Linked DNA regions of Prochlorococcus marinus CUG1416. The protein of the gene in region 1 interacts with the protein of each later gene in a pairwise test. Links are inferred from orthologs where the notes say so. Each region holds a gene or a part of one and is shown on either strand. Other genes may lie near its edges.

Region 1 (12,482 bases):
ACTTCTTTTTGAAATTGACCAGGCCAAAAAGGCTTTGAAATGAAATAATAAAAATCCTTATAAATAGATCCTTTTGATATCCTTACAAAAACTAAAAATAAAAAAATTCCAAAGATTATCCAGTTTTTCTTTTTATGCCACCAACGACTAGTAGAAATTCGTCGGATATCTAACATAGTATTAATCTCTTATCGCGTTCCTTATAAACTCTGGAGTATCAACAACTCTTTTAAGTGTTTTAAAATCATCCAACACCTGCCCACAACCATTAACTACGCATAGCAGTGGGTTTTCTGCTATGTGAGTAAAAATTCCCGTTTCATCGCTCAATAAATCATTAATGCCTCTTACTAAAGCTCCACCTCCTGCAAGCATAATTCCCCTATCAACAATATCTGCCGCAAGTTCAGGGGGGGTTCTCTCTAAAGTTCTTTTTACAGCTTCAACTATTTTGCTGAGTGTATCAGCCATGGCCTCTCTGATTTCTCCTGATGTCAAGGTTACTGACCTAGGTAAACCAGATAAAAGATGTAAACCTCTAACTTCTAAAGTAGTTTTATCAAAATCATCATCTGGAAATGCAGATCCAATTTTGATCTTAATATCTTCTGCAGTTCTCTCTCCAACAACTAAATTATGAACTTTTTTAAGATATAAGGCAATTGATTCATTTATTTCGTCGCCAGCTATTCGCACAGATTCACTTAATACAGTTCCACCCAAACTTAATACTGCAACCTCGGTAGTCCCACCACCAATATCAACAATCATGGTTCCAATTGGCTCAGTTACTGGTAATGATGCTCCAATTGCTGCTGCAACAGGTTCATCAATTAAGTAAACTTCTCTAGCTCCAGCTAATCCAGCTTCTCTTACTGCTCTTCGCTCAACACTGGTCACTCCACTTGGAATACCAATAACTATTCTTGGAGCTACTATACCCTTACCTTCGTTACATTTCTGAATAAATGTTTTTATCATTTGCTCTGCCGCATCAAAATCTGCGATAACCCCATCTCTTAGTGGTCTTACAGCTCTTATATTGCCAGGTGTTCTTCCAAGCATTAACTTTGCTTCTTTACCAACAGCCAATGGAACACCTTCCTCTAAATCTATTGCTACCACTGAAGGCTCTTGTAAAACAACTCCCTTCCCTGATACATGTATAAGAGTATTGGCAGTTCCCAAATCTATGCCAATATCTCTAGAAAATTTAAATCTGTTAAAAATCACAATAAGAATTCTTTTTTTAAATAATATATCTATTTTTTGCTAAGCTCTCAAAATTCTCTCGTTTAGTTATGAATAGCACGCAAAACTTTGAGCAGAAACTAAAAAAATGAGTAGTATTAAAAAAAAATAATTATGGAAATTAACACTATCAACCTTGTTGGCAGAGCTGGTAGAGAACCAGATGTAAGATATTTCGAATCTGGTAGTATCGTAGCTAATTTCACTCTTGCAGTGAACAGAAGAAGCAGAGATGAAGAGCCAGACTGGTTTAATTTAGAAATATGGGGTAAACAAGCCCAAGTAGCAGCAGACTACGTTAAAAAAGGATCTTTAATTGGAGTTACAGGAAGCTTTAAAATTGATAGTTGGAAAGATAAAAATACTGGTGAAGACAGATACAAACCAGTTATTAGAGTTGATAGATTAAACTTGCTAAGCTCTCGAAAAGAGTCTGAAAATAACCAATACTCTAACAACAGTAATTCTAGTGAAATACCTTTTTAGGCTTTAATTTTTTTAATAAATCTAATAAGTATTTTTATTAAAAAATATAAAAAAATTAAAATTAAAATTGGCTTCACAACATATTTGATTTGATCTAAATAAGTTTCAATGATTGGATAATTTTCACCAAATAAATAACCTGCATAAGTAAGAAGTGCTACCCATATCAGGCTCCCAAATGTAGTCCAAATCAAAAATTTTCTTAATGGCATAAGTTCTATGCCAGCGGGAACTGAAATCAAAGTTCTTATACCTGGTACTAATCTGCCCCAAAAAACTAAAGAAACCCCGTATTTATCAAACCACCTTTTACTTTTACTTAAATCATTAGAAGAAATACCCAAATATTTTCCTTTTTTATCTAGAAAATTTGAAAGTCTTTTTTCATTTACTAATCTACCTAAATAGTACCAAGGCAATGATCCTAAAATAGTTCCAAGCAATCCCCAAAAAACTAAAATATAGAAATTTAATTTTTGTTGATAAACGAAAAAACCTCCTAATGGCATTATTATTTCCGAAGGAATTGGAGGTATTATGTTTTCTAAAAACATAGCCAAACAAATAGTGAGGTATGCAATTATTGAATTCTTTTCAACAGCCAAACTAATATAGTCGGGGATTGAAGTAAGAAAATTTACAAAAATTAAACTCAAACTTAGTATCTATAGAGTTCTGGTTTATAAGGTCCTTCAACAGAGACATTAATGTAGTCAGCCTGTTCTTTAGTTAATTGTGTTAATTTTGCACCAATTTTATCAAGATGTAATCTAGCTACCATTTCATCTAAATGTTTTGGTAAAACATAAACCTCCTTAGCATATTTTTCTGACTTATTGAAAAGTTCAATTTGAGCTAGTACTTGATTAGTAAAAGAATTACTCATAACAAAACTTGGATGTCCAGTGGCACAACCTAAGTTAACTAATCTACCTTCGGCTAAAAGGATTATTTTATTGCCACTCGGCAAAGTTATGTGATCAACCTGCGGCTTAATATTGTCCCATGGATAATCTTTCAAGGAAGCCACATCAATTTCATTATCGAAATGGCCGATATTACAAACTATGGCCTCATCTTTCATCTTAACGAGATTTTCGTTTGTAATTACCTGATAGTTCCCAGTTGCCGTAACAAATATATCTATATCTTCCACAACATCGTCTAACGTAACAACGCTAAAACCTTCCATTGCCGCTTGAAGAGCACAAATTGGATCAACTTCAGCAACTTTTACAATTGCACCAAGACCTCTTAATGACTGTGCTGAACCTTTACCTACATCTCCAAAACCCATCACTAAAGCGACCTTCCCAGCAATCATCACATCAGTGGCACGCTTTATGCTGTCAACTAGAGATTCTCGGCACCCATATAAATTATCAAATTTGCTCTTAGTTACTGAATCATTAACGTTGATAGCAGGGAAAGGTAAAGCATTTTGCTTTTGCAGTTGATAAAGTCTTGCAACTCCAGTTGTAGTTTCTTCAGTGACACCAATAATGTTACTTTTAATTCTAGAATAGAAGTAACTATCATTTGACAACTTAGACTTAATAGAATTGAATAAAGCAATTTCTTCTTCATTACCGGGATTATCTAAGACAGATAAATCTTTTTCCGCTTTACTACCGAGTATCAATAAACCAGTTGCATCTCCCCCATCATCAAGAATCATATTTGGAGAGTCTGAACCCCAATCAAGAATATAGTGGGTATATTGCCAATATTCATCAAGAGTCTCACCTTTTTTTGCATATACAGCAATTCCTTTATCTGCGATAGCTGCAGCCGCATGATCTTGAGTTGAAAAAATATTGCATGAAGCCCATTTCACTTCTGCACCAAGTTCAACAAGAGTTTCTATTAAGACTGCCGTCTGAATAGTCATATGTAAACTTCCAGCTATTTTTGCACCTTTGAGTGGCTTTTCAGATTGATATTTATCTCTAAGTGCCATTAATCCAGGCATTTCTGTTTCGGCAATTTTAATTTCTTTACGACCAAAATCTGATAAAGAGATATCGGCAATTACATAACTTGGTATTGAGTTTTTAACTGAATTTGAGATAACCATTTCTAGTAAATACTTTTTCTATTAAACTATAAATGATTTTTGAGTAATTTTGTGTTTGTTGAGAATTTAAAAGAGACTTTAAATTTAGGAAAAAAACTCTCACACAAATTAAATCCCCAATCAATTGTTTTATTACAGGGTCCAATAGGTGCTGGGAAAACTTCATTTGTGCAAGGGATTGCTCAAGGCTTAACAATCTCTGAAGACATTACAAGCCCTACATTTGCTTTATCACATCACTATAACTCCGGAAAAATTCCACTAATTCACCTTGATTTATACAGATTAGAAAATGTTTCTTCAGCAAAAGAAGTTTTTTTTTCAGAAGAAGAAGAGGCAATACAAAGACAAGCTATTTTAGTTATTGAATGGCCAGAATTAATAGAACCAGTTATTGATAATTTCTGGAAAATAGAAATTAGTTACGCAAAAAATTATGGAAGAAACTACGAAATACGAGATCCCAAAAATTTATTAACCTTCTCATAATATGGCTGTTGCTCGATAGCACCTTCACCAAGACAAGTTAATAATCCACAAACACCTGCGAACTTAATGCAATCTTCTATCTCTAGTTCATTTGAAGGATAGCCAGAAGCAATAAATTGTGAAATTAAGCCAGCTAAAAAAGCATCGCCTGCGCCAGTTGTATCAACAATTTTTTTTGAAGTAGGAGTTTCAGTAATTCCCTGCAATCCATTGATATACCATGCAACGGGATTTTTTCCATCAGTTATTATTACATCTGGTCTATTAGACAATTGTTGAGATATTATCAAGGGATTTTCATCCTCAAAAAACAAAGTTGCTTCTTCTTTAGCAAGTTTTAAGACATTTGCATGATTTAAAAATTTCTTGATTAAATTAACTCTCTCGGCTTTACTAATTTCTGATGAAAAACTTGAGTGATCCCAAAAGACCTCTCTCCAATTCAAATCAATAACTATTTTGACTTCAAATTTTTTAGCCTGTTCAAGAAGAAAAAAAATAGTCTCTGCTGATATTGGAGATGATAATAAGATCGTTCCCATAACTAAATATTTTGTTTCTAGAAAAGATTTCTCCAAATTTAAAATTTCTTTTTCTATGAATTTCTTACTAAGAACTTCGTCTGCAAAGCGTGAATGAGAACTTTCCTCAAAGCCTGAAAAAAAACGATCTCCAAATTGATCTCTATCTACATTAACCACGCGAGTAGATGAATCATTATCTAATTGCAAAAAATCTAAATTAACCTCCAATTCATTAAATTGCGTGATAAATTTTTTTCCATAATCATCACTACCCAAACTTCCTATAAATGTTGAATCTATTTTTAATTTTCTTAATGCACAAGCAACATTAGCCGGCGCACCTCCCAAAAAATCTGTAAATCCTTGATTTGACTTATTTCTGATTCTGTCTATTAAAGCCTCTCCAATACATATCACCTTTTTCTTTTTCATAAAATGAACGCTTTTTCATAGTTAAGAATAATTTATTAAAAACGAATAATTTTTTTTTGAATTAAAGTTTAATCAAAAGCATATTCATAGTGTCCTTAAATAAATCTGAAACTTGGAAGTGGAAAAATTGGGAAATTTCTTGGTCTTTATCAAAAGAATCTACTTCTGAAAAAAATATTAAAATTTTATTAGTTCATGGATTTGGGGCATCAAAAAACCATTGGAGACATAATCAAGATTTTCTCGGTAAATTTTCTAACTGCTACGCAATTGACTTATTAGGATTTGGAAAAAGCAGTCAGCCTAATGCTTTATTAAATTACGAACCTGACAAAGAAAACTCAATTAAATATTCATTTAACTTATGGGGTAATCAAATATCAACATTTTGTGAAGAGGTAATAAAATCTCCTGTTTACTTGGTAGGGAACTCAATTGGTGGTGTTATTGCATTAAAAGCTGCTGAAATCCTCAAAGATAATTGCAAAGGTGTCATTTTGATTGATTGTGCACAAAGAACTATGGATGATAAACGTTTAAAAAAAAGTGATATCTTAATGAATCTACTGAGACCCGTCCTTAAAACGATAGTCAGACAAAGAATAATCAGCAATACACTTTTCACAAGAGCTGCTAATCCAAAAGTTATAAAGAAAATACTTGAACAAGCTTACCCCTCAGGAAAAAATATCGATGAGGAATTAATTGAAATACTATATCAACCCTCTAAAAGGACAAACTCTAAAGAAGCATTTCGTGGTTTTATTAACTTATTTGACGACTATCTTGCTACAGACCTTTTCGACAAAGTTGGTACTCCAATCCAATTAATTTGGGGAGAAAAAGATCCTTGGGAATCATTAAGTGAAGCAAAAGAGTGGAAGAAAAAGTTCAGTAATATTAAAAGATTAGATATTATTAAAGGTGCTGGCCATTGTCCTCATGATGAAGAACCTGAAGAAACAAATACATTAATATGTGAATTTCTTCAGGAAACAAAATAAGCTTCTACATTTTCACTAAGTCTTCTCAAACCTCTTAATCCATCTCGTTCTAAATTTCTTACTCGATCTCTACTGATCCCAAGTACCCTCCCTATTCCTGTAAGAGACATTGGCTCATCACCATCCATCCCGTATCTCATTCTTAAAACTCTACATTGCAAATCTGGTAATTGATGCAAAAGAGAATGAAGATCGCCTCTCATACAATCCATCTCTATTTGTTCGTCTGGCAAATCCTCACCGCCTGCTAATAAATCTAGTAATACAGTATCTTCACCATCACCAACTTTTGTTTCAAGACTAACTGGTTGCCCAGCTTTGCACATTAAATCTTTAACATCTTCTTCAGGAAGCTCTACGTATTTTGCAAGTTCACTTACTGTTGGAGTTCTAGACATTTCTTGACTCAACTCTCTTTGACCTTTTTTAAGCTTATTCAACATTTCAGTTATGTGAATTGGTAGCCTGATTGCCCTACTTTTTTCAGCAATTGCTCTAGTAATACCCTGTCTAATCCACCAGTATGCATATGTTGAAAACTTGTAGCCTCTAGCTGGATCAAATTTTTCAACTCCTCTTACCAAACCTATTGTTCCCTCCTGTATTAAATCTAATAATTCCATATTTCTTTTAGTATATTTTTTTGCAACACTTACTACCAACCTTAAATTAGCTGCAACCATTCTTTCTTTCGCCCTCTGTCCAGCTCTCAATCTTTTTTTTATTATGGAAATAGATAAGTTTAATTTGTTTGATAATTCCTCAATACTTGGCTTTTCTCCTGTTAATTCAATAATTTCCAATTCTGCTCTTTCTACTTGCATATATTCTTGGACCTGCCTACCAAGAGTAATTTCTTGCTCGTGAGATAATAGCGGGACTCTACCTATATCCCTCAAATAAGATCTAACAAGGTCGACATCGTTAGCAGCTTTTAAACTTGATATTGTGACTAATTTATTCTCACTTAATGTTTCAGTAGACATGAAAGTTGAATGTTGTTTTGTAAACAATACCATTAAGAAATGTAAAGTTAAACAAAAAAATCCACATTTTTACAAAAATGAGAATAAATACCTACTAAATTTAGATTAAAGAAGAGCTTAATAACCATTTTGCAGTACTTAGATAAATAAATACACCTGCAATATCAGTTACGGTAGTTATGAAAGGAGAGGACATTAGGGCTGGATCTAACCTCATTCTGTCAAACATTAAAGGGAGGATAGCACCTGTAGTCGCAGCTAAAGTCGTTATAGATATTAAACTTATTCCTACCGCAGAGGCTATTAAAGGACCCTGCCCTTGCCACCAAGCGAAAGGGAAAACTACTAGCATCATCAAAACACCTAAAAGAGCGCCTGTAATTGCCTCCTTAACTACTGCTTTAATAGCACCAAGAGACTTCAACTTTTGAGTACTTAAACCTCTAATGATAACCGTTGAACTTTGAGCGCCAACATTGCCCCCAGTACCTATAAGCAGCGGAATGAATGCAGCTAGTAAAACTATTTCTTTTAAGATTTGATCATTCATCGCTATAACTTTTGTCGTCAAACCATTTGCCAAAACCAAAATTAACAACCACAAAATTCTTCGTCGAGCTATCGTAAACAAACTACTTTGAAAATAATCATCTTCATCTCCAGGTTGAACTGCCCCTGCCGCATAAATATCTCTTGTTGCTTCTTGCTCTATAACGTCAATTAAATCATCGACAGTTACTATCCCAACGAGTCTTTTTTCTTTATCAACAACTGGGAGTGCTAGAAAATCATATCTTTGTATTGCTCTTGCGACCTCTTCTTGATTCGTATTCGTAGAAATATTAACCACATCTCTTGTCATAACATCCCCAATTGGCTTAGAAGGATCAGCAGTTACAAGGTCCCTTAAAGAAAGTATCCCTGTCAAATGTCTTTCTTTGTCCGTAACGTATAAGCTATAAATTGTTTCTGTGAATGGAGCCCTTTTTCTAACTAAAGAAAGAGCCTCAGCTGCTGTTTGCATCTCTTTAAGGTCTATGAATTCAGTTGTCATTAATCTTCCAGCAGTTTCCGGCTCATATCCAAGTAATTCAGCTGTGACTTTCCTTTCACCTGGACTCAGAGCAGACAAAAATTTTCGTACAACTTTTGCAGGTAATTCATCAAAAAGTTGAACCCTATCATCAGGCGACATTTTCTCAACGATTTCTAAAACTTCTCCTGAACGAAGCCTTTCTAATAAAGTTTGCTGAACTATTGGATCTAAATATTCATAAACCTCAATTGCCTCATTTTTCTTTAACAATCGAAATGCTAATGCCTGCAATATTAATGGAAGGCTTCCAATAGCATCTGCAATATCAACAGGTTGGGAAGGTTCTAAAAGTAATTTTGCCTCATCATAATTTCCTGCTACTAGCAATTCTTCAAGTTGAATCGTAATATTTTCTCGAGTACTTAAATCAGAAGATAAGGCTGTAACCGTTTCAAGATTATTTTCATTCATTGATATAATCCCTTTTCAAAGTAACAACACCATTATATGAAATTTAAGTAATTTTTCTACTTATCCAGAACCCAAAATACATTGTGAATAAATTTACGATAATGATTAAATTAAGAAACATTATAAATTTTATCCAATCTCCTTGATTAAAAATTTTGTACAAAAAATATATAAATCCGCTAAAGGATGTAAAGCAAGAAAAAAAACCACTTAATAAAATTTTTTCGCTTGAATAACTTAATTTTTTACTGACAATAAAACCAACGAAAAAAGATCCTAGAATTGAAATAATAAAGTTATTATTTATAGATAATCTTAAAAAAGTACCTACATAACAAGCTAAAAGAATATAAAAAAAACTTTTTATTTTCATGTTAAAATAATTGAATAATTAAGTAACCCAAATAAAAGAAAAAGAAAGAAAAAAATATTACTTCGATATAATGAAAAAATAATATTAGGAATTTCCTCTTCTTCAATAGAATAAATAGTTGATATATAAAAGAGGAAAATGTACTAAAACATCCTAAAAAACCGGTATAAAATAAAAATAATATATCGTTATTAATAAAATTTACTGCTACTAAAATTCCTAAAAAAAATGATGATATAAAATTCACTATTGAAGTATTTTGAATATCAAAACCTATGCTTTTTTTTAAATTATTTTGTATAAATATTCTCAGTATTAATCCAAAAGTACTACCAATTAAAATAATACCTATTGAACTAAAATCCAAAATTTACATTTTTATCCAGCCTTTTTTAATCTTATTTGGATCGTCTAAAAATTTATTAGAAGCTAATTCAACCCTTACCCAAATTTCACTTTCGCTAACTTGCCAATTACGTAAAACTGATAAAGTTGTACCTACTTCAAGAACTAATAATTCTTTAGCATGAATTTCAGGAAAAGAATAAAGATGAGTATTGGAACTCAATATAATTTCATTGGTATTATTAGGAAACTTATTTTGATTTAAACTTTTTTGGATTCCACCAGCAGGTAATGTAATTGGAGCAATTAATGCAAAAGTAATTAAGCAAAAATTCTTTAGAAGAGTTTTAATCATATATCTAAAGTTGCCATATCTAAGTTACTACTATGAGTTTCAATAAATTCTCTTCTTGGTGCAACTTTATCTCCCATTAATATATTGAATATTCTGTCGGCTTCAAGTGCATCTTCAATCTCAACCTTTTTCATCATCCTAGTTTGAGGATTCATAGTTGTATCCCACAATTGTTTTGGCATCATCTCACCTAATCCCTTAAATCTCTGAATATTATAATTTGCATTTTCTCCAAAACCTGTAATTGTATCCTTTAATTGATTCTCGTTATAGCAGTATTTATGATTCTTACCTCTTTCAACCTTATAGAGAGGAGGACATGCAATATATATATAACCTTTCTCGACCAGTTCTTTTTGATATCTATAAAAAAATGTCAATAATAAAGTTCTTATATGTGCACCGTCAACATCAGCATCCGTCATAATTACAACCCTGTGATATCTCAAAGAGCTCACGTCGAACTCCTCTCCTTTTATTCCTAATCCTAGAGCTGTTATTAATGACTGAATTTCTGTATTTTTATATATTTTACTATCGTCAGTTTTTTCGATATTAAGAATTTTACCCCTGAGAGGTAAAATAGCCTGAAACTTTCTATCTCTTCCTTGTTTAGCGGAACCTCCAGCAGAATCCCCCTCAACGATATAAATTTCAGTTTCAGAAGGATCTCTAGAACTACAATCTGCTAATTTACCTGGCAGAGTCGAACTTTCAAGCACACTTTTTCTTCTAACTAATTCTCTAGCCCTTCTTGCAGCTTCTGCTGCATTAAATGATTGAATTGCTTTTTCAAGAATCAAGTCCAAAATTCCAGGATTAAATTCCATGTATTTTGTCAGTGCCTCGCCAATCAGAGAATCCACAATTCCTCTTACTTCAGTGTTACCTAATTTTGTTTTTGTTTGTCCTTCAAATTCGGGATCTGGAACTTTCACCGATAAAACTACCGTCAAACCCTCTCTAATATTTTCACCAGCTAAATTTTTTTCAATATCTTTTCTTTTGCCTCTCTTCTTAGCAAGATTATTGAAAGTTCTTGTCAAAACTGTTTTTAATCCTTCAATATGAGTGCCTCCATCGATAGTTCTAATATTATTTGCAAATCCTAAAATATTATCTGAATAAACATCTGAACACCACTGCAAAGCTGCCTCTACGTAAACGTTTTCTTTCTGTGAGTCAACATAAATTATCTCAGGATGAATTGAATCCTTTTCTGCATTCATGTATTGAACATATTCTTTGATACCTCCCTCATATAAGTAAATTTCTTCTCTAAAAGAACCATCAGATAATTGATTTCTTTCATCTCTAAAAACAATTTTTACACCACCATTAAGATAAGCAAGTTCTCTTAATCTAGATGAAAGAAGAGCATATTCAAATTCGATACCTCCAGAAAAAATCGTTTTATCGGGCTTAAAACAAATAGTGGTCCCTTTTTTAAAAGGTTTCACAGACTGCTTTTTAGTTTGTAATTCACCCTTTGATATACCTTTTTCGAATCTTTGATTAAACTCACTGCTATCCCTGTAAACAGTCACATTAACCCATTCGCTTAAAGCATTCACCACAGATATTCCTACTCCATGCAACCCACCTGAAACTTTATAGCCGCCACTTCCGAATTTCCCTCCTGCGTGAAGAACAGTAAGTACAGTTTCTAAAGCACTTTTACCAGTCCTTGGATGAATATCTGTTGGAATACCTCGTCCATTATCAGAAATTAAAGCTGATCCATCTGCGCGAAGAACAATTTCAATGTGATCACAATGTCCTGCGAGTGCTTCATCAACTGAGTTATCAACGACCTCATATACTAGATGATGCAAACCTCTCGGCCCTGTCGTACCTATATACATCCCCGGGCGTTTACGAACAGGCTCTAAGCCTTCTAAAACCTGAATCTGTTCCGCACCATAGTCATTTGAGATTTTATTAGATCTTTTGTCCTCACTCATTTAATAGAAAAAAAAACATTAAACTTTTAAAATGTTATGTTTAAAAGGTCTTTGATTAAACTTACCACCACAATAAGAGAAAGGCTCGAAGTCTATGAAAAATTTAATCACTTTAATTATATAGCTAATAGATTTTTCTTCAGAAATTTATATGTTTTCTTATCCACCTCATGTAATAGTTTTACTTGGACCCACAGCTAGTGGCAAAACAGAATTAGCTATTGAAATCGCAGAATATTTCAAAACTCGTATACATAATATAGATTCAAGACAAATTTATAAGTCTATGGATATTGGAACAGCCAAACCATCTGAGCATCAACAAAAAAAAATAAAGCATTTTTTAATAGATATTGAAGAGCCTATTAATCCAATTAATGTAAAACAATTTCAAGAAATTGCTCAACAATCAATAAAAAGAGAACTTAAAAAAAATTATTTACCTTTTCTTGTTGGAGGGAGTGGTTTATATATGAACTCAATAACAAAAGGTTTTTTTGTCCCAGATATCCCTCCGCAAAATAATTTGAGAGAACAATTAGAAAAACTTGAACATAAAGAACGTTGGGAACTTTTAAAAAATTGTGATCCAATCTCAACAAAAAAAATCAATTTTGCTGATCACGTGAGAACAATAAGAGCTTTAGAAGTCTTTTACGTAACAGGAAAACCTTTGTCAACTCAAAAAG
Region 2 (18,031 bases), on another replicon or contig:
TTGCGGTAACAACAGATTTACCTAACTTTAATGATTGCAGAATAATATCTTTTGCCAAATCAACCCCACCCATTACTTCAACAATTACATCTATAGAGGGGTCATTAATTAATTTAAATGGATCATCAGTTAATAAATTATTATCCAGCTCAATATCCCTTTTTTTATTAAGATCTTTAACTGCTATTTTTGCAATTTCTATTTCCTTTAAAATTGGATGTGAATCAACTTCAGAACTTAATATTTTATAAATCCCTGAACCTACAGTTCCAAAACCTACAATCCCAATTCTGCATTTTCTCATTTTTTATTTCTTTTAACTTTGAGTTTAATTTTATATTATTAGACCTACAAAAATTGATTTGCTAGAGACTGCATTTTCAAAAATATATTTAAAAAACCATTTGATCGTGAAGGTGTTAAGCTTGCTTTCAAACCAGTATCTTCAATAAATTTCTTATCTATTTTAATAACTTCTTTTGGGGTTAATTCATTTAAACCAGTAATTAAAAATGCCAATAAACCCTTTGTTATTAGGGCATCAGAATATCCTTCCCAAAATAATTTACCGCTTTTAATATTTGCCTTAACAAAAACTTCTGAAACGCATCCCTTAACTTTATTTTCTTCAACAAGGATTTCACTATCTGGTTCTTTCAATTTTTTGCCTAACCACAAAATGTATTCATATTTTCTTTTTGGATCTTCTGATTTCTTCAACTTTTCTACTAATTTTGATAAATTATTGTATTTTTCCTGATTTTCCATTTTTAAAACTATAAATTAATCACTTTGTTAATTTCCTATTATACAAATATTTCTTTTTCTGTGATAAATCCCGATAAAGGAATATCCCACTCAGCTCTGGTTAATGGAATCGTACTTACACAATTAGAAGTTAATACTCCAATGCATGGAACATTTCTCCAATCATTATTTCTCCTTAATTTATCAAAATAACCTCCTCCATAACCTAATCTTGTTAAATTTTTATCAACGGAAAGACAAGGAACAAGTATCATGGTTATCTGCAAATGACTTAATGGGGAAGAGTTATTTGGACTTAGTATCCCCTCAGAATCTTTGGTAAGGGGCTTTTCATCCCATGGATAAAATAACAACTCTTTTTTACCTTTACATCTAGGCAAAGCTAAAGTAAATTTTTTCTTGAGACTTCTTATATCTACTTCATTTTTCAGAGGCCAATATATTGCTATATAACCAATATTTTTATATCCCTTAACAAATGAATCAACAAATAATCTTACATTCTTTTTTACATTTTCTCTTTGATTAAGAGAAATCCCATCTCTTAGTTTCCTAAACGAATCCCTCTCCAATTTCTTATTTTCAAAGATCGTCATATTAAATTCTCAGTTAAAGCCATCCTCATTTAGTTTTGTGAGTGCTATAGCCAATGCATCTGCTGAATCATCAGGTTTGGGAGGTTTGTTAAGCTCTAAGTTATACATAACAGCATCAAGAATATCTTTCTTAGATGCCTTTCCAGACCCAGCAATTGTTAATTTTATCTGAGCAGGTGAATATTCACTAACATGAATTTTTTTAGAGGCTAATACCATCATAATCACGCCTCTAGCCTGCACCACACTAATGGTGGTGCTTGACCTGTAAAAGAAAAATTTTTCTACCGCCGCTGCAGTTGGATTCCAATGATTTATTAGTTCATTAAGATCTTGGAATATCTCATAAAGTCTATCTTCTTCTTTTTTATCTTTAGCTGTCTCAATAACGCCGCAATCTAATAATATCTTTCTTTCATTTTCTATTTCAATTATTCCATAACCAACTCTAGCTAATCCAGGGTCGATCCCAATTATTCTCACTTTTATTAAGCTTCAGCAGACAATTGAAATTTTGAAAGATTTTCTTTTTCATCTAAATCGAATACTTTACAAAAAGCTTGGATGACTCTTTCACCTGAATCAACTTGTTCTAGAGGATCTTTTCTTAGTCTATGTCTTAAAGAACAAGAAATAACTCTTGCTATGTCATCTTCTTGCACTTCAGTTCTGCCCTCAAAGGCTGCAATTGCCCTTGCAGATCTATTTGTAACAATATCTCCACGTAAACCATCAACATCTAGTTCTCCGCAAATAGCAGATATATTCAATCTTAGGTCATCGTCCATTTGAACAGAATTTAATATTTCTTGTGCTTTAATTACCTTTTGTTGAAGTTCATCCTGTTGTTTCTCAACACTCAATGAAAACTCATCAGGATTATCGTCAAAAGAAGTTCTTTGATCTACTACTTGAACTCTTAATTCAGCATCTCTAACTGTCTTAACCTCAACACTCATTCCAAACCTATCCAATAGTTGAGGCCTTAATTCACCTTCTTCTGGATTGCCTGAACCAATAAGGACAAACCTCGCAGGATGTCGAACTGACACTCCTTCCCTTTCAACTGTATTCCATCCGGAAGCAGCCGAATCTAGAAGTACATCAACCAAATGATCATCAAGTAAATTCACTTCATCAACGTATAGTAAACCCCTATTAGCTTTAGCCAACAATCCTGGTTCGAATGCCTTAACACCTTCACTCAAAGCTTTCTCTATATCAATAGTTCCACAAAGCCTGTCTTCAGTAGCTCCTAAAGGTAAATCAACCATAGGTACTTGTTTTTGTATACTCTCTAGATTTTCTCCTTGAACAATTTTTTCAAAAACTTCTTTACTCTGCAAATCAGGATCGATCAAAGAACTATTATATTGATCGTCTTTAACAACTTCTATTGCTGGCAACAAATCGGCTAAAGCTCTAATTGTAGTAGACTTTCCAGTCCCTCTATCACCCATTATCATAACTCCTCCAATTCTTGGATCAATAACATTTAACAAGAGTGCTAATTTCATTTCTTCCTGACCAATTACAGCTGTAAAAGGGAAAACTCTTCTTTTCTTTGTTGTAGTCACAGTTTTAGTATTCTTTGATATTCAAATAATCAATAGATGTTACTTCAGAAAATGTTTTTAGTAAATATCCCATCGAATTAAAGCAACAAGTTAACAATAACTAATCAAATTTATACCTACTTATTTTTTTTTGAATTGTTCAAAAACCAGTTTATTTGATGGACAATTCCTCTTAAAACATTTATTTCGTGAATTGATGTATTTGCCCTATAAATATAATTCTTAAATTTACCTATTTTTGCTTTAGAGGTATGCTTAAGAAGATAACCAACTCCCAGAAGCATTTCCTCTATCTCCACAAATGAATCATGTATTTGTTTTGATGATGCAAGATTAAAAACTTCTAATTCCTTATTGATGTTTCCTTTGGAGGATTTATTAAATTCATACAAAACTATTGAAACTGCGTGTGAGAGATTCAAAGAAGGGTAATTCTGAGAAGTAGGGATATTGAAAGTCTTATTTGCCAGAAGTAATTCATCATTAGTTAAACCTCTATCTTCTCTTCCAAATATAATTGCTAAATTATTTATCTTTTTATAAGATAAAACCCAATTAAATATATCTTCAGAAGATGCAAACCCCGAATCTTTACTTACATCAATCCTTCCACAAGATGCGAGGACTAAATCACAATCAAAAATTGCTTTTTTAAGATCATCAAAAATCTTACAATTATAAAGATATTTTTTACCTTTAAGGGCCATTTTTTTTGCTTCTGAAGAAAAAATATCGCATTTTGGAGAAACAATTCTTAATTCTTCAACTTCAAAGTTGGAGCATAATCTTGCAACACTCCCAACATTTAAAGGACCATTTGGTTCAACTAATATGACCTTTAAATTAAAAAGATTTTTCTGCAAAATCATTCAAGGCTATGAAGGTATTTTAATAAATTAGACATATTTTCAGGATCAATTTCAAAACTTGGCATTGGAGGAGTAAGGCCACCAGTAACTTGTTTTATTATCTCTTTATCATTCAAACGTTGTGTTATTGAGTGTAAGTCTGGTCCCACTAATCCTCTTGCTGTAATTCCATGACATCCGACACAATTTGTCTTAAAAAGAGCATCTCCTTCCTTAGCAGAGCCATTAATTTGGAGAGTTTCAAGCATATATTTATTATCTTCATGATGATTCAAGAAAAATATCAAGAAACATATAAATAAAACAACAAAAACAATAAAAATCTTTTTCAAGAATTCTCTTTTATGATCTCTTTCTGCTGCAGATGATGAAGATGTTGACACAAAAAATAGTCTCTATGTAACAATTGTGAATAAGAAATTTAAAAAAAGCAAAAAAATGATCGAGCCTCTTCTATGTGGGATTGTTTTGGGGTTAGTTCCAATAACTCTTCTTGGATTATTCGTAAGTGCATGGAATCAATACAGGAGAGGTTCTGGAATGTTGGACCTTGATTAAAAATGTTAATCTTGACTGTCCATAATCTCTAACATCTATAATTTCCCATAAAGTACTTTTTTTAATATACAGGTTTGGAGAATGTTCACAAATAACTATTGAATCTTTTTTCAAAAAATTACAATTAAATATTTGAATTAAAACTAATTCATGGAAATTGACATCATATGGCGGGTCTAAATAAACAAAATCAAATTTTAATTTATTTAAATCCATAATTTTTGATGATAAGTTTCTCTCGTAATTTGGTTTTGTCCAGTTCAAAACATCTTTACAAATAACATCAATATCATTTTTTCTTACTTCGATATCTTGCAACGAAAGTAGATTTTTTAAACAAATTTTTGAGTTGTTTTTGTTTTTTTCAATTGCAATAATTTTTCTTGCACCATGATTATATGCTTCACAAGATATGGCCCCAGTTCCACTAAATAAATCTAACCAGTTACTATTTTCAACTCTATTATTCAATATATTAAATATAGCCTCCCTAACTCTTAAAGTTGTAGGTCTTGTGGAAATATTTTTTGGACTTTGGAGTCTTTTACCTCCAATTAATCTTAAGTTTGTCTTCATCAGTAATTATCAGTTATTGAATATTACTAAGCCATCTTCTCAAAAGTTTTTCTCCGGTTTTACCAGATTTTTCTGGATGAAATTGACAGGCCAATAAATTATCATTCTCAATAATCGCTGTTAATTTTTCAGAACCATAATTAACCTGAGCTGCAATAATATTGAAGTCATCTGGGATTGCATGATAGGAATGTACAAAATAGACCCAATTATTTAGTTCTTCTAGCTCTAATAAAGTATTTGTTTTTGTAGGTAAAAGTTTGCACCAACCCATGTGAGGGATTCTTTGATTGATGATATAAGGTATTTTTTGTATTTTTCCGTTTAAAATTCCAAGTCCTTGAACTTTTCCTTCATCACTAGATTCAAAAAGGAGTTGAAGACCTAAACAAATTCCTAAAAAAGACTTCCCAGTATTAATCCAGTTTTTCAAATCAGTTATCAAATCCGTATTTATAAGATTAATCATTGCAGGATCAAATGCTCCAACTCCGGGAAGTATTATCGCCTTACAATCCTTTGATTCATTAAAGTTTTTAATTAATAGTATTTCTTCTCCAAGACTTTCTAGAGATTTTGTTACGGAATGAATGTTACCCATCCCGTAGTCTATAAGTCCAATTTTATGCAAAGCTCTTTATTTATAAATGCTTAGTTAAAGTGCTGGAAAGAGTTGCTTTTGGGACAGCTCCAACAACAGTATCAACCTTTTGACCTCCTTTAAAGATCATTAATGTTGGAATACTTCTAATTCCATATTGACTCGCAACATTTGGGTTTTCATCTGTATTTAATTTAAAAACTTTAATTTTCCCTTCAAAGTCTTTTGAGATTTCTTCTACAACTGGTGCAACCATCCTACATGGGCCACACCATGGTGCCCAAAAATCAACCAATACTGGTAGATCACTTTGCAGTACATCCTTGTCAAATGAAGAATCAGTTACGGCTGGAGCTGATGACATAATTTACGTATTCCTTTTAGAAAATTTAGCAGGCAAATCTTTTAAGTGATGATTTCATTACAGATAAAATAAGATAAGTAACAAAATATCTAAAAAAGCCCGACTAATCGGGCGATTTAGTGTGTGAGGAGTATGGGGTTTCCCCCATCGTTTAATAATAACTCCTAATGCGAAAATTGTTCAATTAAATGCTTAATTAACTAAGTTTTTATAATTTTACTCAAAATAAACTATTTACCCATCCCAATCTGCTGAGCTTTTTGATAAACCTTACCCTCTGTTAGAAGAGATGGTGCAATAACTATTTCAACCTCTTGCATTTCTTTAATGTTTTTAGCCCCAAGGGTACTCATTGAAGTTCTAATAGCACCTAATAAATTATGTGTACCATCATCAAGTAAGGCAGGTCCTTTAATTATCCTTTCTAATGATCCTGTAGACCCAACTTCTATTCTTGTACCCCTTGGCAATAAAGGACTGGGAGTAGCCATACCCCAGTGAAATCCTTTACCTGGAGCATTTGAGGATTTAGCTATTGGCGAGCCAATCATTACAGCATCTGCACCACATGCTAAACATTTACAAATATCTCCTCCGGTCACAATTCCTCCATCCCCGATAATAGGAATATAACGACCACTTTCTCTAAAATAATCATCTCTTGCAGAACTACAATCAGCAATTGCAGTTGCTTGAGGGATTCCAATACCCAATACACCTCTTGAAGTACATGCTGCTCCAGGGCCTATACCAACCATTAATCCTGCTACTCCAGCATGCATAAGAAGTTTGGCAACTTCATAAGTAACACAATTGCCAGCTACAACTGGGACTTTCATAGATTTACAGAGATCTTTGATATTTAAGGTTTCTTTACCTTCCATACCAAGATGCTCAGTAGAAACGACGGTTCCTTGAAGGAAAAATAAATCTATATTGGAATTATTAAGGGTTTCTTTAAATTTAATGGCCGCCTGGGGAGTCCCACTAAAGGCAGCAATACCTCCTTTTTCTTTAACCTCATTTATTCTTTTTAAAATCAATTCCTCCTTAACGGATTCACTGTATATCCTCTGCATTAATGGAACAAAATCATTTTTCCCGACTGATGCTATTTGATTTAATATTTTATCAGGATTTTCATATCGTGTTTGTATGCCCTCCATATTAATAACACCAAGGGCACCTAATTTGGTAAGTTCTACAGCCGTATTAACATCAACGACGCTGTCCATAGCACTAGCCACAATTGGAACTTCTCTCTTTAAATCACCTAAGAACCATGAAGGATCAGTCAAATCGTAATCAAGTGTTCTTTCTCCAGGGACTAAAGCTATTTCATCAATGCCATAAGCCCTTCTGACTTTTTTGTTTAAACCAAGTTCAATATTCACGGAATTTTTCATTTATTCTGATTAAATTAACAACTAAAGGGGTAATAAGCCAAGGTTTATTCAAAAACAACAGTTTTTTTTTTTATTTGTGTGTAAATGTGAGTATTTGGGAATTAAATATATCTTTTTTTTTATTCATTCTGACAATCAGCGATTATTATTAAATAAAGGTTTTTTGTATGTCTGATATTGTAGATTCCGGGAACTCTGGATTAAGCGAAGATAACGATCGAATTATTCAGACCGACTTGAGAAATGAGATGTCTCGCTCTTATCTAGAGTATGCAATGAGCGTCATAGTTGGTCGTGCGCTTCCAGATGCAAGGGATGGATTAAAGCCTGTTCATAGAAGAATTCTTTATGCAATGTATGAACTTGGGTTAACTAGCGGCAGGCCTTACAGAAAATGTGCAAGAGTTGTTGGGGAAGTACTTGGCAAATACCACCCCCATGGTGACACTGCTGTTTATGATGCTTTGGTTAGGATGGCTCAGGATTTTTCTATGAGGATGCCACTTATAGATGGTCATGGAAATTTTGGTTCGGTAGATAACGACCCTCCCGCAGCCATGAGATATACAGAATCTCGTCTACAGTCTCTTACAGATGAAAGTTTATTAGAGGATATTGAATCTGAAACTGTAGATTTTGCTGATAACTTTGATGGTTCTCAACAAGAGCCTACAGTTTTACCTGCAAGAATCCCTCAACTACTTTTAAATGGGTCATCTGGAATAGCCGTAGGAATGGCAACTAATATTCCACCACATAATTTAGGAGAAGTAATCAATGGGCTCAAATCAATAATCAAAACTCCTTCGATTGAAGATAAAGAACTTTTTGAAATAATTAAGGGTCCTGATTTTCCCACTGGAGGTCAAATCTTAGGAAGAGATGGCATCAGAGAAACTTTCAAAACAGGAAGAGGTTCAATAACTATGAGAGGTGTAGCAAATATTGAGCAAATCAAATCAGCTGGTAGAGCTGAAAAAGATGCAGTAATAATTACGGAACTCCCCTTTCAAACTAACAAAGCGGGTTTGATAGAAAGAATTGCAGATATGGTTAATGAAAAAAGATTAGAAGGGATTTCTGATATTAGAGATGAAAGTGATCGAGATGGCATGAGAATTGTTATCGAGTTAAAAAGAGATGCCTATCCACAAGTAGTATTAAATAATTTATTTAAGTTAACCCCGCTACAAAATAACTTTAGTGCGAATATTCTAGCTCTCGTTAATGGAGAGCCCTCGACGCTCTCACTTAGAAAAATGTTAGATGTATTTCTAGATTTTAGAGTAGAGACAATAAGGCGAAGAACGCGATTTTTATTAAAAAAGGCAGAAGAAAGAGATCATATTGTGAAGGGTCTTTTATTAGCTTTAGGTGTGCTAGATGAAATTATCAATCTAATAAGATCAGCGAAAGATTCAACTTCAGCTCGAGAACAATTACAAACTGATCATGAATTATCTTCCATACAAGCAGACGCAATTTTACAAATGCAGTTAAGAAGATTAACAGCTCTTGAGGCCGATAAAATCAAATCAGAACATGATGAATTAACAAAAAAAATCGAACAATATCAGCAAATATTAAATAGTAATGAAAGAATTTTTGAAATTATTCTTGAAGAACTTAATAAAATAGATGAAAGATTCTCATCTCCCAGGAAAACAGAGATATTAGATCTAGGCGGTGGATTAGATGATATTGATCTCATAGCTAATGACAGATCAGTAGTTCTATTAACTGAAGCAGGTTATTTAAAGAGGATGCCTATTAATGAGTTTGAATCTACCAGTCGTGGTTCAAGGGGTAAAGCTGGCACAAAAACCCAAGAAGATGATGACGTGAAACTATTTATAAGCTGTAACGATCATGATACTCTTTTGCTTTTCAGTGATAGAGGAGTAGCTTATGCTCTCCCAGCATATAGAGTCCCTATGAGCAGCAGAACAGCAAAAGGTACTCCATCTGTTCAACTTCTTCCAATCCCTAGAGAAGAAAAGATAACTTCACTAGTTGCTGTGGATTCTTTTGTCGACGATAGTTATTTATTAATGTTAACCAAGGCTGGCTTTATTAAAAGAACTGCACTTTCTGCTTTCTCAAAAATTCGATCAAATGGATTAATAGCAATTAATCTTGAGGATGGAGATGCCCTAACTTGGGTCAGATTATCAAAAGAAGGTGATAGTGTTTTAATTGGATCAAAAACAGGAATGGCAATTCATTTCAGACTAGATATCAATGAATTAAGGCCACTTGGTAGGACAGCAAGAGGGGTTAAATCAATGAACTTGAGAGAAAGAGACAATCTAGTTTCCATGGACGTTTTAACATCTGATTTAGTTGATCAATTGGCTAAGATTGAGGATCTGACTAAAGAAACTGATGAAAATCTTGAAGTTAATTCTTCAGATGGTCCCTGGGTATTAATAGCCAGTGCATTTGGACTAGGAAAGAGAGTACCTGTAACTCAGTTTAGATTACAAAAAAGAGCAGGCATGGGCTTAAGAGCGATAAAATTCAGAATTAATGATGATGTACTGGTCTGTTTGAAGGTACTTGGCGAGGGAGAAGAATTACTTCTCGTAACCGAAAAAGGTGTAATAGTTAGAACAAACGCAGATAAAATTTCTCAGCAATCCAGAGCGGCTACTGGAGTAAAATTGCAAAGACTAGATGAAGGTGATCATTTATCAGAAGTGGTATTAGTTCCTCGTGAACAAATAGAGGAAACAGACCAACTTAGCTCAGATGAAGAGAATGAAAAGACCAATGGCTAATTAAATAATATGGAAATACTTGATATTTTAATTTTAGGTTCTGGTCCTGCAGCATTATGTTTAGCTTCAGAATTAGCCAGACAGGATCTAAATATAAAGGGAATATCAACTAAATCTCCAAATGAAAAATGGGAAAATACATATGGTATATGGGCATCTGAATTAGAGGAATTAGGATTAGAGTCTTTGTTATCTCACAGATGGTGTAAAACAGTTAGTTTTTTTGGGAATGGAGAAAATAAAAAGGGTGATACTCCGACAAAACATAACTACGATTATGGTTTAATAAATCAAGACGCCTTTCAAAATGAACTTTTGAAAAAATGTAAAGGAATTGAATGGTTAAATGAAACAGCAAAAGAAATTAGAGAAAAAAATAAACTATCTGAGGTAATTTGTTTATCAGGTCTAAGAATAAAGGCGAGATTAGTTATTGACGCAAGTGGTCATAAAAGTAATTTTGTAAAAAGACCAGTTCAAAATGAAATCGCTCAACAAGCTGCATATGGGATTGTGGGTAAATTTTCATCGCCACCAGTTAATAAAGAACAGTTTGTTTTAATGGATTTTCGTCCAAATCATTTAAATAATGAAGAAAAATTATCTTCTCCTTCCTTTCTTTATGCAATGGATCTAGGAAATGGAACTTTTTTTGTTGAAGAAACATCATTAGCTAGTTATCCGGCATTATCGCAAGAAAATCTAAAAGAAAGACTTTTCAAAAGACTGAATAGTAAGGGTATTAAGGTAAATGAAATTTTTCATGAAGAGAAATGCCTTTTCCCAATGAATTTACCCCTCCCATTTAAAAAACAGTTTGTACTTGGTTTTGGAGGGGCCGCAAGTATGGTGCATCCTGCATCAGGCTACATGATCGGATCTTTATTAAGAAGGGCTCCACTCCTTGCAGAAAAATTGGCGATCTTTTTAAAAGAACCTCATCTAAGTTCTCTAGAGCTAGCAACAAAAGGTTGGGATATCCTATGGCCTTACGAGTTAACACAAAGGCATAAACTTTACCAATATGGTCTAAGAAGATTAATGAGTTTTGACGAAAGTAGATTAAGAAGCTTTTTTTCAAATTTCTTTAGATTATCTACGAATGAATGGGTGGGTTTTCTTACTAATACACTTCCACTTCCAAAACTAATTTACGTAATGAGTAAGATGTTTATAAATTCACCTTTAAAAGTAAAACTAGGAATGCTTAAGTTAAATTAGTATTTTTATTTTCGCCAATCATCAATATTAATATCTGGGAAAACATTATCCTCTTCCTCAATATCTTCAAGAAATTTTAAATTAATATTGGAATGATTTTTAATCATTCCAATTAATTTCCAGAACCTGAACAAGTGTCTTTCTATCCTTTCCTTTGCAAGTTCAGTTGTAGTTCCAGCTCTTAGGATAAAACTCCAATCAGAGGACTCAGAGAGAAGTAATTCTCTTGCTGCTTGCTTGAAAAATCTTTGAGATAAGTCATCATCAAAATTTATCGAGCATAAATCAACAAAAGTAGAGCCTGCTTTTGTGATTTCGGGAACGATCCATGCATTTGCATCATTAATCCAGTAATCATGGTAACCACCTTGGCCCCAGCTTGATGGAGATGGATCACAAATTTGAAGATTTGGCTTTTGAAGTAAAAATTCTTTTAAATTTGTAAGCTTAATTGAATATTTACTGGAGTTCATTAAAATATTTTTAATAAAAAAAGGGCCCTCATACCACCAATGACCAAATAACTCTGCATCAAATGGAGCTACCAATAAGGGATTAAAGGAAGAAGATAAAGTTAATTTTTCTAATTGTTTGGATCTCGCAAGAAGATAAGCATCAGCATGTTCTGCCGCCTTCTTTTTGGCTTGATTTTCTAAGTAAAACTCCTTTTCCCCTAATGGCACGTTTTCATCAGTAATCTTATGAAACTTTAAACCCAAAGGTCTTTTAGTTGAGATACCTTTCTTTTGGAGCTTAGAGATAGGTAATTCCCAACCCAAATCTTTATGAAATTCCCTGTAAACTTTATCGCCTGGGAATCCTTCCTTAGCAGACCAAACGGGCAAGGTTGACTCACTATCTCTACCGAAGAATGCAACTCCTTTTTTAGAACATATTGGGGCATATACACCATACCTAGGTCTTGGAGCAGCATTTAGGATCCCATGACCGTCTAAGATTGCATATCTAATTCCAGAATTAAATAATATTTCATCTAAATTTTCATAATATGCACATTCAGGCAACCAAATACCTAAGGGCTTAGTTCCAAAAATATTTTCATGGCTCTTAATGGCTGTTTTAATTTGTCCGTTAACAGTTTCAGGATTCTCTCTTAATATTGGTAAATATCCATGTGTAGCGGCACAAGTAAGAATATCTAAATTTCCAGATTTATTTAAAGCATTAAACTTCTCAATTAAGTTTCCAGAACATTCTTGCCAATATAAGTATTTCTCATCGAGATTCTTAGTTAAAAATGCTGAGGCATTTTTTTCCTTACCTTCTAAATCATTCAAGAAATCATTCCTTGTTTTAATCCAGATTGGGAAAGTGTCTTGAATTTGTTTATTATCTAGAAGTGATAATAATGTTGGAGACAAACTAATAGTAAGTTTTGTATTTAGAGGATTTTCTTTTTTAGAGGATTCTATTGCTTGAAGGAGTGGTATATAGCATTCCAAAATGGCCTGAAATAACCAATCCTCTTCTAAAGAGTTTTTTTCATTTTTCCTTACATAAGGAAGATGAGCATGTAAAACTATCGCTAACTGACCTAAGATATTTTTGTTTGGGTATTGCCCATTCATATTTTTTATAATTTATGCCTAAAATTCTATAAAAAATCAAGATTAACCTTTTATAAAAGGGAAGCTTAATTCTTAATAAGAATACTTTAATAAAATAAATATTTTATTTTTTTTTCAATATTTTAACCAATATTGTTAAGTAATAATCCTATTGCAAATTTTAATTGAATAAAAATCTAGTCAATTTTTTTTAATTAGCTTAATATAAGTTTAAGTAATTACTGTTTATGTCCAAAGATCCTGGAAGAATTTTGATCTTTGATACAACTCTTCGAGATGGAGAGCAATCTCCTGGTGCCAGTTTAAATCTTGAAGAAAAACTTGCTATCGCCCATCAATTAGCAAGATTGGGAGTAGATGTTATTGAGGCTGGATTCCCTTTTGCAAGTCCCGGAGATTTTAAAGCTGTTAATAAAATTGCTGGTGCTGTAGGGAAAGAAAATGGTCCCATAATATGTGGTTTAGCTAGAGCTTCAAAGGGCGACATAAAAGCATGTTATGAAGCAGTGAGTCCAGCTCCCATGAAAAGAATACATACTTTTATTGCAACAAGTGATATCCATCTAAAACATAAACTTAAAAAATCCAGAAAAGATGTTCTTCAAATAGTTCCAGAAATGGTTAATTATGCAAAATCATTGGTAGATGATATTGAGTTTTCTTGTGAAGATGCCTCAAGGAGTGATCCTGATTTTTTATATGAAGTAATTCAACTAGCAATCTCTGCAGGAGCGACAACCATAAATATCCCAGATACTGTTGGATTTACAACCCCTACTGAATTTGGTAAATTAATTGCCGATATAAATAAAAATGTTCCAAATATTGATGAGGCAGTAATATCTGTTCATGGTCATAATGATTTAGGTTTAGCAGTTGCCAATTTTCTAGAGGCAGTAAAAAATGGAGCAAGACAATTAGAATGTACGATTAATGGAATTGGAGAAAGAGCAGGAAATGCCTCTCTAGAAGAATTAGTAATGGCATTGCATGTAAGGAAAAGCTTTTTTAATAGTTTTTTCAAAAGAAATCCAGATTCACCAACGCCTCTTACAGCTATAAGAACAAAAGAGATAACAAAAACCTCTAGGCTCGTTTCCAACCTAACTGGAATGACAGTTCAACCTAATAAAGCAATTGTGGGAGCTAACGCTTTTGCACATGAATCAGGAATTCATCAGGATGGAGTCTTAAAAAATAGACTAACTTACGAAATTATCGATGCAAAAACTGTAGGTTTGAGTGACAACAAAATATCCTTGGGAAAACTTAGTGGAAGAAGTGCAGTAAGAGCAAGATTAGAAGAGATGGGATATGACTTAAATAGGGAGGATTTGAATGACGCTTTTGCTCGTTTTAAGGATTTAGCTGATAGGAAAAGAGAAATTACTGATAGAGACTTAGAAGCAATTGTTAGTGAACAAGTACAGCTTCCAGAAGCTAAATTTCAATTAAGTCTTGTACAAGTAAGTTGCGGTAACGCATCTAAACCTACAGCCACCATCACTCTTCTAAACACTGAAGATAATACTGAGGATACTGCTGTATCAATAGGGACTGGACCTGTTGATGCTGTATGCAAGGCTTTAAATAAATTAGCTAAAGTTCCTAATGAATTAATTGAATTTTCTGTAAAGTCGGTAACAGAAGGTATTGATGCGTTGGGCGAAGTAACAATAAGAATAAGAAGGGATAATAAGATATATTCTGGTCATTCTGCGGACACGGATGTTGTTGTTGCAGCTGCAACTGCTTACGTTAATGCTATAAATAGGCTTGTATTTTCTGAGAAAAAAAATTCAATTCACCCACAGTTTGATAATTTAGAAAATTCCGAAAAAACATTTATATCTAATCCTGCAAATTAAAATATTTCTTAGGATTATTAAGTAGCTTTAAAAACAGTCTCGTCATACTGTAGATTAATCAAATAGTTAAAGCAGTAAATAATGAGGGAAAGGGTAATTGGATATTGGACTTTAGCCTGGTTAGGATTGATTTCCAACATAATTGCTCTACCATTCATAACTTTAATCATTATATACGTACCTCCACTGAGAGCTGCCAACATTACGTTAGCCAGTAGCCTTGGCTGGCCTGCAGCGATAGTTGGGATAGTTGCATCTTCTGCTCTATTAGCAGAGAGAAAATGGGGTGTTACATTGACACTAGTATCACTATCAATGGTGATTGCTGGAACGGCACCATATTCTATTGTTAGATTAATAAGGCTAAAAGAAGGTATTTTTGGAATTGGTAGTTTTACCTTTTTAATTACTTTGCTTAGCATCATGGCCCTCTTATATTGGTGTAACCCAAAACATAGAAGAACTATTAGGCTATAGAATAAAAATTAACTAAGAAAAAGTATTATTCTTGCTAGTTGGATACTGAATTCTTCTATGTCTAATTCTTCTCCACACATTCAAGAATGCCCTTTTTATTAAAAAAATTTCTCCTTTCGATAAATTACTATCGTCTAATTGCCCATCTTTCTGACGCGAGTAGATAATATTAGATATTGTTTCCAAAGCTTCTTTATCCGATGCATTAATATTCATAGCTCTTAGTGCTGCTTCACATCCATCTGCAAGCATTAAAATAGCTGTTTCTTTTGACTGAGGAATAGGGCCTTTGTATCTAAAATAATATTCATCAATGTTGAGATTTTTTTCTTTAGCTTTTTGAAAAAAATATCCCATTTTTAAGGTACCTTGATGTTCAGGGATAAAATTAGTTATCAGTTTAGGTAGTCTATTTTTTCTTGCAAATTTCAATCCTTCATCAACGTGTGCCTGTAATACTTCTGCACTTTTAATCGGATCATCTAATTCGTCATGCGGATTTTTTGAACCATCCTGATTTTCGATAAACCAATTAGGTGCATGTAATTTACCAACATCATGATATAAAGCGCCAGTTTTAATTAGATCAATATCACCACCAATCATTCTTGTTGCTTCCTCTGCTAAACCACATATAAGTAAGGTATGTTCAAAAGTACCAGGAGCTTCAAGAGACAATCTTCTAATTAGAGGTTTCTCCTTATCAGCCAATTCGAGTAATCTTGCTTTAGTTAATAATCCGAATATTGATTCAAAAATAGGAATAAATAAAATAGTAAAAAGCATTACTATTGCCAATAATAAGGAATCAGAAAATAAATTTCCTTTTGCTAAAACAAAATCTTGCTTATTAATAAGAGATATTTCATCTTTACCAATCAATATCCATTGACTCAAGAACGATCCTATGGGGACAAAAATTGATAGCTGAAGTAACTGAGCTCTACTTCTTATTCTTCCTCCAAGTAGAGATACTACTGAAGCGCAAACTAATAAAATAAAAAATATATTATTATTTATAGCAAATGCTGGGTCTGGCCAACTAAAGCTTGCTATTGATACCCAAGCTAATGCTGTTATGCTTCCCATTCCTTGAGATATTATTAATGCAGGTGGAATTATAATAGCTAATGGACTTACGGTTGAAGCAAAGGCTAATTTCGTGGCTTGTACTGCTAAAAGAAGAGTAATGATCAAGAAGATCTGTCTTGAAGAAATTGTGGGATTCTCTTTTTTTGAAACTAATATCAAAATTCCTGAACTAAAAAGTATTTCAGTAAAGGTCAAAAGCCAAGAAAAAATATCTGCGGAATTTAAAGGCGAGATAAGAAGTAGTTTATAAGAAGAAATTATTGAAATTAAAATGCATACTAAAAAAATTATGAGATTATCTATTCTTGTAATTTTAATTGGTTGTTTTACAGGAAATTGACTTCGCCTCCAAAGATAAAACAGTTTCTTTAATGTAGTTGTGATGTTTTGCACAGAATATAAATAAATCTATTTGAATAATTTAAAATTATAGGCATGCTAGGTGTAAAAAGGAGATGTTTTTCTAAATGTCATTAAAATTAGACGGTAAAAAATTATCTCTTGAAATTGAAGAAAGATTATTTGATTATATCTCTAGTAATAAAAAAATTGCAAAAAGAGCTCCAGGTTTAGCTGTAATAAGAATAGGTGAAGACCCTGCTAGTGGTGTTTACGTTAATAACAAGGAAAAAGCATGTTCAAGGATTGGAATAAAGAGCTTTATCTTTCATCTAAAAGATAGTGTAGAGCAAAAAGAAGTTGAACAATTGATAATCAAACTTAATTCTGATAAGGATATTGATGGAATGTTGCTACAACTTCCCATCCCAAAGAAGTTTGATGAGCAAAAACTGATCAGTCATATTAATCCAGGCAAAGATGTAGATGGATTAAATGAGATGAACATCGGCAAATTAGTGAAAAATGAGCCTGCGATGAGATCATGCACACCAGCAGGAATTATTAACTTATTAAGATCCCAAAATATTACAATTGAAGGTAAGAAAATTGTTGTTATCGGAAGAAGTTTGCTTGTTGGAAAACCCCTATCGCTTATGTTGTTGAATCTAAATGGCACGGTAACAATGACTCATTCAAAAACATTAAATTTGAATAAAGTCTGTAGAGAAGCCGATATTCTAATTGCGGCCGCAGGAAAACCCAATCTTGTAGATTCGAGTTTTGTGAAAGAAGGAGCAGTAATTATTGATGTTGGAATACATAGATTAAAAAGTTCCGATAAAAATCAAACCAGATTATGTGGAGATGTATTATTAGAAGATGTCATTTCTAAAGTATTTGCTTATACACCTGTACCAGGAGGTGTTGGACCAATGACAGTAACAATGTTACTTGTAAATACTATTTTTAGCTGGCAAAAACAATTTGGTTTATCATCAACTCTTAATGACCTTTTGCCATAAACTCCAAGATGAAAATTTTCTTTACTAAAGGTATAAAATGACTGAAGTTGTAAGTAGTATTTCTGATTTTGAAAAATATCTTAAAAACACAAAAAAGGTTGTAGAAGAAGCACTTGATTTTTCCTTGGGCCCTGAGAATCCAGAAATTTTAAGAGAATCAATGAGATATTCCCTTTTAGCTGGAGGGAAAAGAATACGTCCAATTTTATGTTTAGCATCTTGCTCACTCGCTGGAGGAGAACCCTCTCTTGCTGTTCCTACTGCAGTAGCAATAGAAATGATACATACAATGTCCTTGATTCATGATGATCTGCCCGCGATGGAT

The links.
Region 2: the proteins of gyrB (region 1) and gyrA interact in binary tests that used the Escherichia coli proteins (3 or more experiments, as listed by UniProt). The link is inferred for Prochlorococcus marinus CUG1416 from one-to-one orthologs.

Annotation. Positions count from the first base shown.
Region 1 is NZ_JAAORM010000005.1:499,581-512,062, forward strand. The notes cover bases 9,310-12,259. They hold gyrB (DNA topoisomerase (ATP-hydrolyzing) subunit B), read right to left. Parts: upstream 11,794-12,259; coding sequence 9,826-11,793; downstream 9,310-9,825. Other genes in these bases: HA146_RS09080 (FluC/FEX family fluoride channel), read right to left, coding at 9,310-9,496; HA146_RS09085 (hypothetical protein), read right to left, coding at 9,500-9,829; miaA (tRNA (adenosine(37)-N6)-dimethylallyltransferase MiaA), read left to right, coding at 11,945-12,259. Also shown: rod shape-determining protein MreC, read right to left, coding at 1-176; HA146_RS09030 (rod shape-determining protein), read right to left, coding at 181-1,233; HA146_RS09035 (single-stranded DNA-binding protein), read left to right, coding at 1,366-1,737; HA146_RS09040 (DedA family protein), read right to left, coding at 1,734-2,393; ahcY (adenosylhomocysteinase), read right to left, coding at 2,396-3,814; tRNA (adenosine(37)-N6)-threonylcarbamoyltransferase complex ATPase subunit type 1 TsaE, read left to right, coding at 3,866-4,303; HA146_RS09055 (carbohydrate kinase family protein), read right to left, coding at 4,261-5,259; HA146_RS09060 (alpha/beta fold hydrolase), read left to right, coding at 5,349-6,263; HA146_RS09065 (RpoD/SigA family RNA polymerase sigma factor), read right to left, coding at 6,248-7,249; mgtE (magnesium transporter), read right to left, coding at 7,350-8,756; HA146_RS09075 (CrcB family protein), read right to left, coding at 8,800-9,129; more of HA146_RS09080, read right to left, coding at 9,131-9,309; more of miaA, read left to right, coding at 12,260-12,482. UniProt on the Escherichia coli protein: DNA gyrase negatively supercoils closed circular double-stranded DNA in an ATP-dependent manner to maintain chromosomes in an underwound state.
Region 2 is NZ_JAAORM010000004.1:35,273-53,303, forward strand. Bases 7,144-10,295 are described here. They hold gyrA (DNA gyrase subunit A), read left to right. Parts: upstream 7,144-7,482; coding sequence 7,483-10,095; downstream 10,096-10,295. Other genes in these bases: HA146_RS05630 (GuaB3 family IMP dehydrogenase-related protein), read right to left, coding at 7,144-7,303; crtL (lycopene beta cyclase), read left to right, coding at 10,105-10,295. Also shown: HA146_RS05575 (homoserine dehydrogenase), read right to left, coding at 1-304; HA146_RS05580 (SufE family protein), read right to left, coding at 349-768; HA146_RS05585 (5-formyltetrahydrofolate cyclo-ligase), read right to left, coding at 807-1,364; crossover junction endodeoxyribonuclease RuvC, read right to left, coding at 1,374-1,847; bchI (magnesium chelatase ATPase subunit I), read right to left, coding at 1,853-2,941; HA146_RS05600 (RNA methyltransferase), read right to left, coding at 3,058-3,810; HA146_RS05605 (c-type cytochrome), read right to left, coding at 3,807-4,193; petG (cytochrome b6-f complex subunit V), read left to right, coding at 4,249-4,368; imidazole glycerol phosphate synthase subunit HisH, read right to left, coding at 4,958-5,575; trxA (thioredoxin), read right to left, coding at 5,586-5,909; more of HA146_RS05630, read right to left, coding at 6,140-7,143; more of crtL, read left to right, coding at 10,296-11,316; HA146_RS05645 (glycoside hydrolase family 57 protein), read right to left, coding at 11,322-12,905; HA146_RS05650 (2-isopropylmalate synthase), read left to right, coding at 13,133-14,773; HA146_RS05655 (hypothetical protein), read left to right, coding at 14,855-15,250; HA146_RS05660 (HDIG domain-containing metalloprotein), read right to left, coding at 15,263-16,735; and 2 more genes. UniProt on the Escherichia coli protein: A type II topoisomerase that negatively supercoils closed circular double-stranded (ds) DNA in an ATP-dependent manner to maintain chromosomes in an underwound state.